3 regions of the Xanthomonas euroxanthea genome follow, and region 2 is predicted to be linked to each of the others. Evidence: predicted binding sites of a transcription regulator. Region 2 holds the regulator's gene; each other region holds the start of a gene.

Region 1 (4,178 bases), 330 kb from region 2:
CTTGATGCTGCCACTTCCCGCGCCGATCTTCTCAAGGCTGTTTTCCACCCCTCGAAGCACTTTTGAGAGCGCTGCCTTGGCACGCGGCGCCTTCTCAGTAGTCGTCGCAAGAACACGAAAATTACGCAGAAAACCGTCAGGACCCGGCGTGGTGAAGGAAGGGCCATTGACCATCAAAAAATCCTGACTGTGCTTTTCGTCTCCACCCTCCACGCGCTCACCACTCACGCCCAATACCTTCAACGCCAACGCACGCGGAGTCGAAACCGCATCGCTCAACTGTTCTGCAGGCGGCGATGACAAGCGGATATATGAATCGTATTGCCCGGGTTCTGCGAACAGGCCTTGCCGTAGCTCTTCCGGCAGATCGTTGAGCACGGTGAATTTGGCGGTCAGCAGGCCCTGCCCTTTCGCATGGACCGCGCGGTGCGCATGCCCCTCCTTCTCAGCCACGGTCGTTGCCATGTCAACGAACAACGCTTCCAGGGAACGGATGGTTTCCTGCTCACTGACGCTGGGCGTTTCCAGATCGGGGCGGTATTCGACGGGCGGGTTCATGCGGTTCCTGGCTTTATGGCTGGTAAGGCCACTGTGCTACACGCCCTGTTTACGCCCCGTCGAAACCAGCAAGCGGATCAACGGTGGATGCTGCACATGTCGCCTTGCCCTGCCCATGCAATCGAAACCGCAAGTAGGCAGATATCCAGCCCGCGCACAGAAGCCCTTCGCTCTTTGTCCCCGGAGCTGCCGCTTCAACGAAGCGGGCGGGTGCCCGTCTTCCAAGCCGCTGGTCTTGATCATTTCATGAACAATTTATGGCAGGGACGCTCGCTTGCAGCGCGTCAAAGCTCGTGGCGCCGAGGCAGCCCTCGCGTGACCTGAGCGGTGCCTCCGGCCTGAAAATGGAGTCCCGGCTACCCGAGTCTTTCTATCGATGGGTTACTGCGGTGCAGCGCTCGCGCGAGCGTGGCTTCGCTTTGCTCGATGGCGTGCTTGATGGAGCGCGCTATCAGCGCGACCACGACATCTGGCTCGGCGATCTCCAGCGCGTCGCGGATCAATCCATGCACTGGCCAGACCGCGTCCCAGGGCTGCGCGATCTATCAGCAGCACTCCCCCTGTCATCCGGGTCTACGCCATGCGTATGCAACGCAAACAGGTCCCCTCGCCGTCTGAGCACACTCTGCGACACGCGCCGCACGTTTGAGTGTGTACACCTCGATCCGCTTCGCCATTGCCGAAGGCTTTTTTTTTGCGTCACCGTCGGCGCGTAGCCCAGCCTGCGACTGCCGCTCCTTCACCAGCGCTGCATTCTACGGGGGCGTCTTCTCCATCTGCACCACCGCCTGGTTGACCTACGCGACGCCTTCCTTCGCTGAATCCAAACACCTCAGCCTAATGCTTGCCGGCGTAACCACGCCTTTCTGAACCATCATGTATGCGTTAAAGATAATCACACGTAGGCCGATTATCGTATACGCCTTACGCATGCCGCGACCGCATAAGCGTTGACTGACGTGTCCCTGGCCCGGGCCAGGGTCGCCCCCCCCTACCTGCATTGGGATTTCCTTTAATGAACTTCACACGCCGCCTCCGGATCGGAGCGCGACTGGCGACCGGTTTTGGCTTGCTCCTCGCCCTCATCACATTGATCAGCATCGTTGCGCTACAAGGCAACAGGACACAGAACAAAGAGCTCCACAAGGTTGTGGATGTGAGTTTGGCCAAGATGGTGGCACTCACAACGCTATTGGATATCAACAACGACATGATTGTGGCGCGTCGCGAGATGACGCTGCTCCGCGATCCCGAAAAATTCGGGGACTACCAGGCCCGCATCAAGGGGCTGGTTAAGCGCTACGAGCTGACCTGGAAGGACTACAACGAAAAGTTTCCAGCGCCGGACGCAGCTGCCCGGGCTCGGCGCACGCGTATCGAGGAAATGCGCGCAATCGCAATGCCAATCAATCGTCAAATTGGCGAGCGGCTGGCAGCTGGTGATTACGATAGTGCGGTCGCTATCACCCTGGAAAAAGCCCGGCCTGCGATGCGGGCATGGAACCAAGCCATCGCCGAAAGCGTCGCGGAGCAAAAAAAGGCGATCGCCGCATCAGCTGCACAGGCAAACGACGCCAATCAGAGCAGCAACACAATGATCTGGGTGTTTGGCACCTTGAGTCTGCTGTTGGGCGGCCTGACAGCCTGGATCATCACGCAGAGTCTGACGAAGCCACTCTCCCAGGCACTTGCTTCGGTTAACGCAGTCGCGCGAGGCGACCTGAGCGTCATGAGCAATGACACAACTCAAGATGAGATCGGCCAAATGCTGCGAGCCTCTGACGAGATGGTGGCGATGCTACAACGCTATTCTCATCAAACAACGCTAATGATTCACAAGCATGCGGGCGAGGACATCAGCCACCGGATGCCTGAATCCTTCCCGGGGATCTATGGAGAGCTTGCACAAGGCATCAATACAATGATGTTTGAGCACCTCGACGCGATCGTCGACGCCATAGCGGTTCTTGAAGAGTATGCACGCGGAGATCTTCGCCGGGATGCGCGCCGCTTGCCCGCCTCGCGAGCATTTCTGCATGAATCCATGGATGCAGCCAAAGCCAGCCTGCTTGCGATCAATACGGAAATTAAGCGATTGGCCCAATCTGCGGCCAACGGCGATTTTGCTGCACGGGGTGACAGGGATCGGTTCCAGCACGACTTCCAAGTCATGATCGACGACCTGAATTCCATGATGCATATCAGCGATACCAACCTGGCCAGGCTGTCCGGGCTTCTTGAGGCAGTCGCACACGGCGATCTCACGGCGCGGATAGATGGTGAATTCAACGGTGTCTTCGCCAAGATGCGTGACGATGCCAATGCAACTGCCGGGCAACTCGCGACTATCGTGGGCCGTATCCAACACTCAGTGACCACGATCAGCTCTGCTGCGGGCGAGATTGCGGCAGGCAACCAGGATCTGTCCCAGCGCACCGAACAGCAGGCGGCCAACCTGGAAGAAACCGCTGCCTCGATGGAAGAGCTGACCTCCACCGTGCGCCAGAACGCCGAACATGCGCGCCAGGCCAACCAGCTGGCGATCGGCGCCGCAGGCGTGGCATCCCAGGGCGGCGAAGTCGTCGGCCAGGTGGTCGCAACCATGAGTGGTATCGAGGCGTCGTCCAAGAAGATCGCCGACATCATCTCGGTCATCGACGGTATCGCGTTCCAGACCAACATCCTGGCATTGAATGCCGCCGTGGAAGCGGCGCGGGCCGGCGAGCAAGGCCGCGGCTTCGCCGTGGTCGCCTCGGAAGTACGTACGCTGGCACAGCGTTCGTCCGGCGCGGCCAAGGAGATCAAGGACCTGATCGACGACTCGGTGCAGCGCGTCGTGGAAGGCTCGGCCCTGGTGCGCAGCGCCGGAACCACGATGACCGAAGTGGTCGCCAGCGTGCAGCGCGTGACCGACATCATGGGCGAAATCTCTGCAGCCTCGCAGGAACAGTCGGCCGGCATCGAGCAGGTCAACACCACCGTGACGCAGATGGATGAAGCGACCCAGCAGAACGCCGCACTGGTCGAGGAGGCGACCGCTGCAGCCCGCGCCATGGAAGAGCAAGCCACCCAGCTGACCGAGGCCGTGGCGATCTTCAAGATCGACAATGAGACAGTTCGTCGGGTCCAAGCAATCCCCCCTAAAACCGTCTTCGCCAACCCAGGCAGCAAGAAGACGGCAGCGCTTTTGAAGACACCTGCAAAACGCCTCCCGCATCAAGCACCGCGCCAAATCGAGTCACTCACTGGCTCAACGGACAGTGCAGGCTGGAAGGAGTTCTGACCGAGCCGAAGTGGGCCCAGATTTTCTGGGCCCACCAGAGTTGCGACTTGGCTCATCATCGCGCAGGAACAAGCCGTGGCAGCCGCTTTTTTTTGGCATTTTCCGAGTCCTCTCCCTGGTTGCCTCGGTGTCGTCGCATGTCGCCTGGCCCGGCCGCCACCCATGGGCGCTCCTGCCCAAGCCCGCCATGCTCACCGACCTGATCAACGCGGCAGGGTTCCCATATCCCGGAGTGCCCCTTGAGGGGCGGCACGCGATGCCGCTCCTTCACGAATTCCTGCGCTGGCGGGACTAACGTAGGATCGCTCGCTTACCTCTAGGGCGTATGGGCATGTGG
Region 2 (4,178 bases):
TCGCGGATGCGCGATTGCACCACGTCCATGCCCACGCCACGGCCGGAGATGTCGGTGACCTCGGCCTTGGTCGAGAAGCCCGGCATGAAGATCAGATGCAGGCACTCGTCGGTGCTCAGGCGGGCGGCGGCTTCGGCGTCGATCAGGCCTTTGTTGCGGGCGATCTCGCGCAGGCGCTCGGGGTCGATGCCGGCGCCGTCGTCCTGGATCTCGATGCTGACGTAGTCGCCCTCCTGCTGCGCGGACAGCCGCACATGGCCGCTGCGCGGCTTGCCTGTGGCTTCGCGCAGGGCCGGCGATTCGATGCCGTGGTCGATCGCATTGCGCACCAGGTGCACCAGCGGGTCGGCCAGGGCCTCGACCAGGTTGCGGTCCAGTTCCGTCTCGGCGCCGATCAGCTCCAGCTCCACTTCCTTGGACAGGGTGCGCGCGACATCGCGGGCCACCTTGGGAAAGCGCGAGAACACCTTGCTGACCGGTTGCATGCGGGTGCGCATCACCGCGGTCTGCAGGCGTGCGGTGGCGATGTCCAGCGTGCTGACCGCGCGGTCGAGTTCCTCGTCGCGCAGGCGGGTGCGCAGGGTCTTGAGGCGATTGCGCGACAGCACCAGTTCGCCGATCAGGTTGACGATGGCATCCAGGCGCTTGGTGTCCACGCGCACGGTCTGCTCGGCGTCGGCTCCCTTGGCCGCCGCCTTGGGCGCGGCCTTGGCGCCGGGCGCAGCGGCGCCATGTGCGTCGTCGGGTGCGGGCGCTGCGGCGGCGGCCTTGGGCGCGGCCTTGACCGCCGGCGGGCCGCTCTTGGCATCGAACTGCGCAATCAGCGAGGCCGGTGCATGCGGCACGGCTTCGCCCGAGCCCATTGCATCCAGCATGGCCTGCAGGTAATCCAGCGACTGCTGCGCGGCATCGAAGTGATGCGCCTGCAACACCGCCTGGCCGGAGCGCGCCATGCCCAGGGTTTCCTCGGCGGCGTGGCAGAGCTCGACCATCGGCTTGATCGCCAGAAAGCCGGCGCCGCCCTTGAGCGTGTGGAAGCCGCGGAACACCGCGTTCAGCTGGTCGGCTTCGTCAGGTGCCTGTTCCAGCGACACCAGCTGTTCGCCGAGGCGGTCCAGGATTTCCTGGGCCTCGACGATGAAATCGGCAGCAATATCGTCTGGAACAGCACTCATGGTTACAACCCCAATCCGGACAGCAGGTCATCGGCGTCGTCCTGCGACACCGCGTGACGGTCCAGGCCCTTGACTGCAGGACCGGCAAGACCGCCGTCGTCTTTCTTCGGCTCTGGATTCTTCGGCGGCAGGCCGAGCGCACCGAAGCCCTCGTGCACGCGCCGGACGATGCCGGCCACGCGACGGATGATCTGCCCGCTCAGGTCCTGGTAGCTCTGCGCCAGCGACAGCTCGGTCAGGTTGTGGCGCATCTTGTCCATCAGCGCGCCCTGGTCCTGATTGAGCCCACCGTCGCGTAGCTGGTTGGCCAGCTCACGGCATTCCTCGACCAGATCCAGCGTGCGATGGCTGGCCTTCTCGGTCATCTCCACCACGTGGTCCAGGCGCGAACACGCATCGTCCAGCTCGCCGGCTTCCTCGGGCACGGTGGGCAACTCGCCCAGCGCCTGGCCGAGTTCGCGCGCAAGCCGGCTCAGGCCCTGCATCATCGGGCGCGTGCGCAGGGCGGCGAGGTGGTCGACCTCGCGCTTCCACGCAGCTTCGTCACCGCTTTCCAGTGCATCGAGCGCGCCCTGCAGGCGGTCGATCAACGCGGCGCGTTCGGCATTGGTGTCCACGGTGGCGTTCATCAGGCGGTCGCCGCCAGACGTTCGAACACCTTGCCCAGCTTCTCTTCCAGCGTCTGCGCGGTGAACGGCTTGATGATGTAGCCGTTCACGCCGCACTGGGCCGCTTCGATGATCTGCTCGCGCTTGGCTTCGGCGGTCACCATCATCACCGGCAGGTGCTTGAGCTTGGCGTCGGCGCGGATGTTGCGCAGCAGGTCGATGCCGGTCATGCCGGGCATGTTCCAGTCGGTGACCACGAAATCGAACGGGCCAGCCCGCAACGCCGCCAATGCGCTGTTGCCGTCTTCGGCCTCTGCGGTATTGGTGAAGCCAAGATCGCCCAACAGATTCTTGACGATGCGCCGCATCGTCGAGAAGTCGTCCACGATCAAAATCCGCATGTTCTTGTTCACATCAAGCTCCTAACACTAAAAAATACGCGAAAAAATCATTCGTCAATTTCGACACCGGCATCGGCCAGTTCGAAGACCTTGAGGCGGCCGCGCAGACGCACCACCGCCTGGCCATGGATCTGGCACACGCGCGATTCGCTGACACCGAGCACGGCGCCGATTTCTTTCAGGTTCAATTCCTGTTCGTAGTACAGCGACAGCACCAGCTGCTCGCGCTCGGGCAACTGGCCGATGGCCTTGCCCAGCTCGCGGCCGAACTCGCCGCGCTCCATCATCTGCTGCGGATTGGGGCCACCCTTGGCGGTGGTGTCCAGCTCGCCGTGATCCTCGATCCGCGACTCCAGGCTCAGCACCTGGCCGCGGGCGGCATCTTCCATCAGACGCAGGTAGTCCGGCAGCGGCATCTCCATCGCGGCGGCCACTTCGGTGGCGGCGGCTGCGCGGCCGGTGTGCTGCTCAATCTTGCGCACGGCCGCGGCGGCATCGCGTGCGCGTCGGTGCACCGAGCGCGGCACCCAGTCGCCACGGCGGATCTCGTCGATCATCGAGCCGCGGATGCGGATCGAGGCATAGGTCTCGAACGAGGCGCCCTGCTCGGAATCGTAACTGCGCGAGGCTTCGATCAGGCCGATCATGCCGGCCTGGATCAGGTCGTCCACTTCCACGCTCGCCGGCAGGCGCGCGGCCAGATGGTGGGCGATGCGGCGCACCAGGTCGGCGTGCTGGGTGACGATGTCATTGGCGTTGTTGCGCTGCACGGCACGGTACTGCGCGGTGGCCGTGGTTGCGGTAGCGGTGCTCATGCGGCCACTCCCCGTTGGATGATGCGTTCGACGAAGAATTCGACGTTGCCGCGGGACACGGTCGGGGCCTGCCAGCGCGAGGTACGGCGAGCGATTTCTGCAATGGCCTGCGCCGACGGACTGGCGGGGTAGGCCTTGATGACCGGTTGCTGGCGCTGTACCGACAGGCGCAACCAGTCGTCCTGCGGCACGTGGCCGAGGTAGTTCAGCGACACGTCGCCGAGGAATTTTTCGCAGACCCGCGACAGCTTGTCGTACAGCAGGCGGCCTTCGTTGGGGTCGCGCACCATGTTGGCGATGATCTGCAGGCGGTCCACGCCGCGTTCGCGCGAGAGCACCTTGATCAGCGCGTAGGCGTCGGTGATCGAGGCCGGCTCGTCGCAGACCACCACCACGGTGTCCTGGGCGGCCTGGCAGAAGGTCAGCACGCTGTCGGTGATGCCGGCGGCGGTGTCGATGACCATCACGTCCAGGTCGCGTTCCAGTTCGGAGAACACGTTGACCAGGCCGATGTGCTGGGCCGGGGCCAGTTCGGCCATGTGGCGGCGACCGGAGGCGGCCGGGACCACCAGCACGCCGCCGGGACCTTCGATGATCACCTCGTCCAGCGTGCAGCGGCCGGCGATCAGGTCGGCCAGGGTGTACTTGGGCGACAGGCCCAGCACCACGTCCAGGTTGGCCAGGCCCAGGTCGGCGTCCAGCAGCAGGGTGCGCTTGCCCATGTCGGCCAGCGCCACGGCCAGGTTGGCGGAGATGTTGGTTTTGCCCACGCCGCCCTTGCCACCGGTCACGGCAATGGTGCGCACCGGGCCCAAAGGCTCGGGACGGGTCGCCGACAGGGGGAAGGCGTTGGTCAGCTTGGCGTATTCACGCGACTGCATGGTTGTGCTCCGGAGTACAGGGCTTATCGGCAGCGCGCCGCAAATCTTCAAGGCGAAGAACGAGACTGGCGGCATTGGCGCGGTGCAGGTCGTCGGGGACCCGCTGTCCGTCAGTCACCCAGGTGATGGGCATTTGGTGATCGACGACGACCGACAGCGCACTACCGAAGCGGCCGGTCTCGTCAAGTTTGGTCAGCACCACGCCCTGGGGCTTGGCGTGGGCGAAGCGGCGCACGACCTCGTCGAGGTCGGAAAAGTGCGCGTTGGCAGGCAGCACCAGCAGCGAGGTGACCTGGTG
Region 3 (4,178 bases), 1.6 Mb from region 2:
CGAAATCCAGCCCGGCCTGCTTGAACAGGTCGGCGGCCAGGTCGCGCTGGATCCAGCCTTCCAGGGTGGGATGCGCGGTGCGCGGGTTGTCGCGCACCACATCGAACATGGTGTTGGTGTTGGAGCTGGCCACCGTGTCCCAGCCGTAGGAGGCGGGCGCGGTTTCGTGCACCACCAGCACGCCGAGCGCGCCCTGGCGTGCGCCTTCTTCGTATTTGTAGGTCCAGCGGCCGTAGTAGGTCATGCCGGCGCCGTCGAAGGCGCCCTTGCCGGTTTCGAAGTCCGGGTCGTTGATCAGCACCACCGCGATCTTGCCTTTCAGGTCCACGCCCTTGAAGTCGTCCCAGTCGCGCTCCGGCGCCTTGACGCCGTAGCCGACGAACACCAGCGGTGCGTTGGCGATGTCGACCTTGGACGAGCCGTCCAGCGCGGCGCGGATGGCGATCTGCTTGCCCTGGGTCAGCGCCTGCGGCTTGCCGGCATGCTGCAGGGCGATGGTCGGGGTGCCGACGATATCGGCGCGGCGCAGCGGCACCGCCTGGGTCCAGGCGCGCTTGCCGTCGCGCAGATCGCCGCCCGGTTGCAGGCCGGCAGCGGCGAACTGCTTGCTCAGGTAGGCGATGGTCTTTTCTTCGCCGGCAGTGGCCGGGCCGCGGCCTTCGTAGGCATCGGAGGCCAGCTCCTTGACGTCGCGCGAGATGCGCGCGCCATCGAAGGTCGGCGTGGCCGCCATCAGTGCGGTCGAGACCGCCATCGCCAACATTCCCATTGCAACGCGTTTGGTAACAACTCGCTTCACTGCAGCACCCAGGTAGTGTCCGAACAGCCCTGGAGTGTAGCCACTGCGGCGTTCGATCGGGTGTGCACGGCGGCAACCGATGCGCGCGGCGACGTGCAGAGTGGCAGCGACGCAGCACTGATCGACATGGCCAGGTGGCGATGCCATGCGACGACGCTGCCACCGACGCGCGGCCTGCGCTGTGCGGGCGCGTCATGGCGCCGGGTGGCGTCCAGCCGCCGCATGCCGCGACGGCCGACACTGCAGCGCTACCGCTGGCGAGCGCCGATGCGTCTCAGAACAGGTCGACGCTGCCGACCTGCTGGGCAACCTGGCGCATCTGCCCGCTGGCCACCAGTTCGGCGTAGACCTCGGCGCGGTTGCGGCCATGCTGCTTTGCCCAGTACAGCGCCTTGTCGGCCTCGTCGAGCAACTGGCTGATCAGCCGGCCGTCGGTCAGCTCGACGATGCCGGCGCTGAGCGTGACCTTGCCGACCTGCGGAAATACATGCTCGGCCACCGCCACACGGAAGCGCTCGAACAACGCCACCGCCGTGTCGCGATCCACTCCGCGCAACACGATCACGAACTCTTCGCCACCGAAGCGGAACAGCAGGTCGTCCTGACGGAAGCAGCGCTGCATCAACTGGGCCACCAGCAGCAGCACCTCGTCGCCATACAGATGGCCGAAGCCGTCGTTGACGCGCTTGAAGTGGTCGATGTCCACGATCCCCAGCCACACGCCTTCGCTGGCCGCTGCATCCGCGCCACCGGAGAACAGGCGCAGGATCACATCGTCGAAGGTCTTGCGATTGCGCAGGCCGGTCAACGCATCGCGCTGGGCATCGTCGAGCAGGCTGCGGTAATTCTGGAAGAAACGTGCAAAACCCTGCAGCATCACCTGCTCGGCGGCGCCGGGTGCGCGCGTGCCGCCCACGCGCAGGCAGGTGCGGATCCCGCGTGCTTCCATCATCGGATACACCAGCAACGCGCGGCCGTCCTGCTGCAACTGCACCACATCGCCCGGCCCGTGCAGGTCGGCCAGCTGCGTGCGCAGGTGCGCGTCGTGGATGTCGGCCACCGTCAGCGACAGCCGGCCATCCTCGCGCAGCCGCGTCTCGGCCATGGTGCGGCCATCCGGGGCGATGCGCAGCAACGACAGCTCCTCGGACGCGCAGACCTCGCGCATGGTGCGCAACAGGCTCAGATCGAGCAGATCGGCGTCGCGGATGGCGGTCAGGTCCACCATGCGCTCCAGCAACGGTGCCGTGGTCATTGCCGCACCATCCCGCGGGCGGACGCAGGCCCGCAGCGCCGGTCACGGCACGCGGGCACACCTCTCGGGCTGGAACGCACTGGCATCACGACGGGTTACCGGCAATCTCGATGCCGGTTCATCGGCGCTGCGCGCGCGAACTTGAGTCTGTCCGCCGGCCGCCGCCGCGCACGGCCAGCCGGCGTACACGGATGTGCAGGCGCGCGACAGGCCTGCATCCCTGCGCCGCTCAGGGCAATGCGGACTCCAGCGCATCGTCGCCCAGCGCGTGCGCCTGCATCAGCCGCCGGCTGCCGGCATTCAGGCCTTTGACCTGGACCTCCAGCCCATGGTGGCGCAGCCGCTGCACCACCTTGTCCAGCGCCGCCACCGCGGTGATGTCCCAGAAATGCGCGCGGCTGACATCGATCACCACCGCACGACCGGGCACCTGGCGCGCGTCGAAGGCGTCGATGAACACGTCGGCCGAGGCGAAGAACACCTGCCCGCGCACGTGGTAGGTGCGCACGCCATCGTCGCCGTCGCTGTGCGTGATCTGCAGCAGCCCGGCCACCTTGAAGGTGAAGAACACACCGCTCAGCACCACGCCCACCGCCACGCCGGCGGCCAGGTTGCGGGTGGCCAGGGTCACCGCCACGGTGGCCAGCATCACCACGCTGGAGGTACGCGGATGGGTGACCACGGTGCGCAGCGAACGCCAGTCGAAGGTCTCGGCCGAGACCATCACCATGATCGCCACCAAGGCGATCACCGGCACCTGCGAGACCCACGGCTTGAGCAGCACCATCAGGATCAGCAGGAACACGCCGGCGAACAGGGTCGAAAGACGGCCGCGCCCGCCGTACTTCACGTTGCCCACGGTCTGCCCGATCATGCCGCAGCCGGCGATGCCGCCGAACAGACTGGCAGCGGTGTTGGCCAGGCCCAGCCCGGTGCACTCGCGGTTCTTGTTGCTCGGAGTGTCGGTGAGTTCGTCCACCACGCGTGCGGTCATCAGCGATTCGAGCAGCCCCACCATCGCGATGGCCAGCGCCGGCAAGGCGATGATGCGCAAGGTCTCCAGCGTCAGCGGCACCGCCGGCCATTGCAGGAATGGCAGCGCGTCGGGCAGCTTGCCCAGGTCGGCCACCGTCTCCAGCGGCAGATGCAGGGCCGAGCCCAGCAGCGTCAGCACCAGGATGCACAGCAACGGCGACGGAATCGCCGACACGCCCGGCAGCGGCAGCCGTGGCAGGCCGTAGATGATGAGCAGGCCCAACGCCAACATGCCCCAGGTGGCCAGGTTGGCGTGCTGCAGATGCGGCAGCTGCGCTGCAAAGATCAGCACCGCCAACGCATTGACGAAGCCGGTGCGCACCGAGCTGCTGACAAAGCGCATCAGCACGCCCAGCCGCAACAGGCCGAACAGGATCTGCACCGCACCGGCCAGTAGCCCGGCCGCCAGCAGATAGGGCAAGCCGTGCGCGGCCACCAGCGGTGCGGCCACCAGGGCCACCGACCCGGCCGCAGCGGAAATCATCGCCGGGCGGCCGCCGAAGAACGCGATGACAATCCCGATCACGAACGACGCGAACAGCCCCACTTGCGGGTCGACGCCGGCCACGAACGCAAAGGCGATCACTTCGGGAATCAGCGCAAAGGTAGCGACCGCACCGGCCATCAGTTCGCGCGCAGGCGAGGCGCGCCATTGCGCCAGTTCGGCACGCAGAAAGGACATTGGAAGACACTCCGGGGACAGAAAGGACAGCCTGCGGACAGGCGACAGCGGCGATAGTGTGCGCGAAAGCGACCCGGCCCGCAGCCGGCGTGTGACCAGTGCGGCAATGCGCTTTTCTGTGGTCCGGATCACGCCAAACGATGCGGCCGCGGACCAAGATGCCCCCCTCACCGGGTTCGGGTGTCGAGCCGGGTTCGCTAGGGAGATCACCATGTCCATTTTCAGGACTGCCAGTACGCTCGCACTGGCCACCGCGCTGGCGCTCGCCGCCGCACCGGCCTTCAGCTACTCCATCAGCAACAACAAGATTGTCGACGACAGCGGCAAGGTGGTCCAGCTCAAGGGCGTCAACGTGTTCGGCTTCGAGACCGGCAACCATGTCATGCACGGTCTATGGGCACGCAACT

What was found. The regulator FliA, encoded in region 2, starts transcription of late flagellar genes. The targets are predictions, from matches to a motif close to TAAAGTTTNNCNNNCNNNGGCCGATAA.
Region 1: H7A86_RS08725 (methyl-accepting chemotaxis protein) is a predicted target of FliA. The motif match lies at 1,445-1,471, and genes of this name have one in related genera.
Region 3: H7A86_RS03175 (GGDEF domain-containing protein) is a predicted target of FliA. The motif match lies at 2,173-2,199, and genes of this name have one in related genera.

The regions. Positions count from the first base shown of each region.
Region 1 is NZ_LR861803.1:2,035,413-2,039,590, reverse strand. Features, by position in the region: gene H7A86_RS08735 (catalase family protein) at 1-558, opposite strand, end outside; gene H7A86_RS08725 (methyl-accepting chemotaxis protein) at 1,574-3,841, shown strand; gene H7A86_RS08720 (DUF6766 family protein) at 4,173-4,178, shown strand, end outside.
Region 2 is NZ_LR861803.1:2,368,035-2,372,212, forward strand. Features, by position in the region: gene H7A86_RS10040 (chemotaxis protein CheA) at 1-1,175, opposite strand, end outside; gene H7A86_RS10045 (protein phosphatase CheZ) at 1,178-1,804, opposite strand; gene cheY (chemotaxis response regulator CheY) at 1,804-2,196, opposite strand; gene H7A86_RS10055 (RNA polymerase sigma factor FliA) at 2,232-2,999, opposite strand; gene H7A86_RS10060 (MinD/ParA family protein) at 2,996-3,880, opposite strand; gene flhF (flagellar biosynthesis GTPase FlhF) at 3,867-4,178, opposite strand, start outside.
Region 3 is NZ_LR861803.1:758,601-762,778, reverse strand. Features, by position in the region: gene H7A86_RS03180 (M28 family metallopeptidase) at 1-763, opposite strand, end outside; gene H7A86_RS03175 (GGDEF domain-containing protein) at 1,074-2,054, opposite strand; gene H7A86_RS03170 (SulP family inorganic anion transporter) at 2,284-3,771, opposite strand; gene H7A86_RS03165 (glycoside hydrolase family 5 protein) at 3,983-4,178, shown strand, end outside.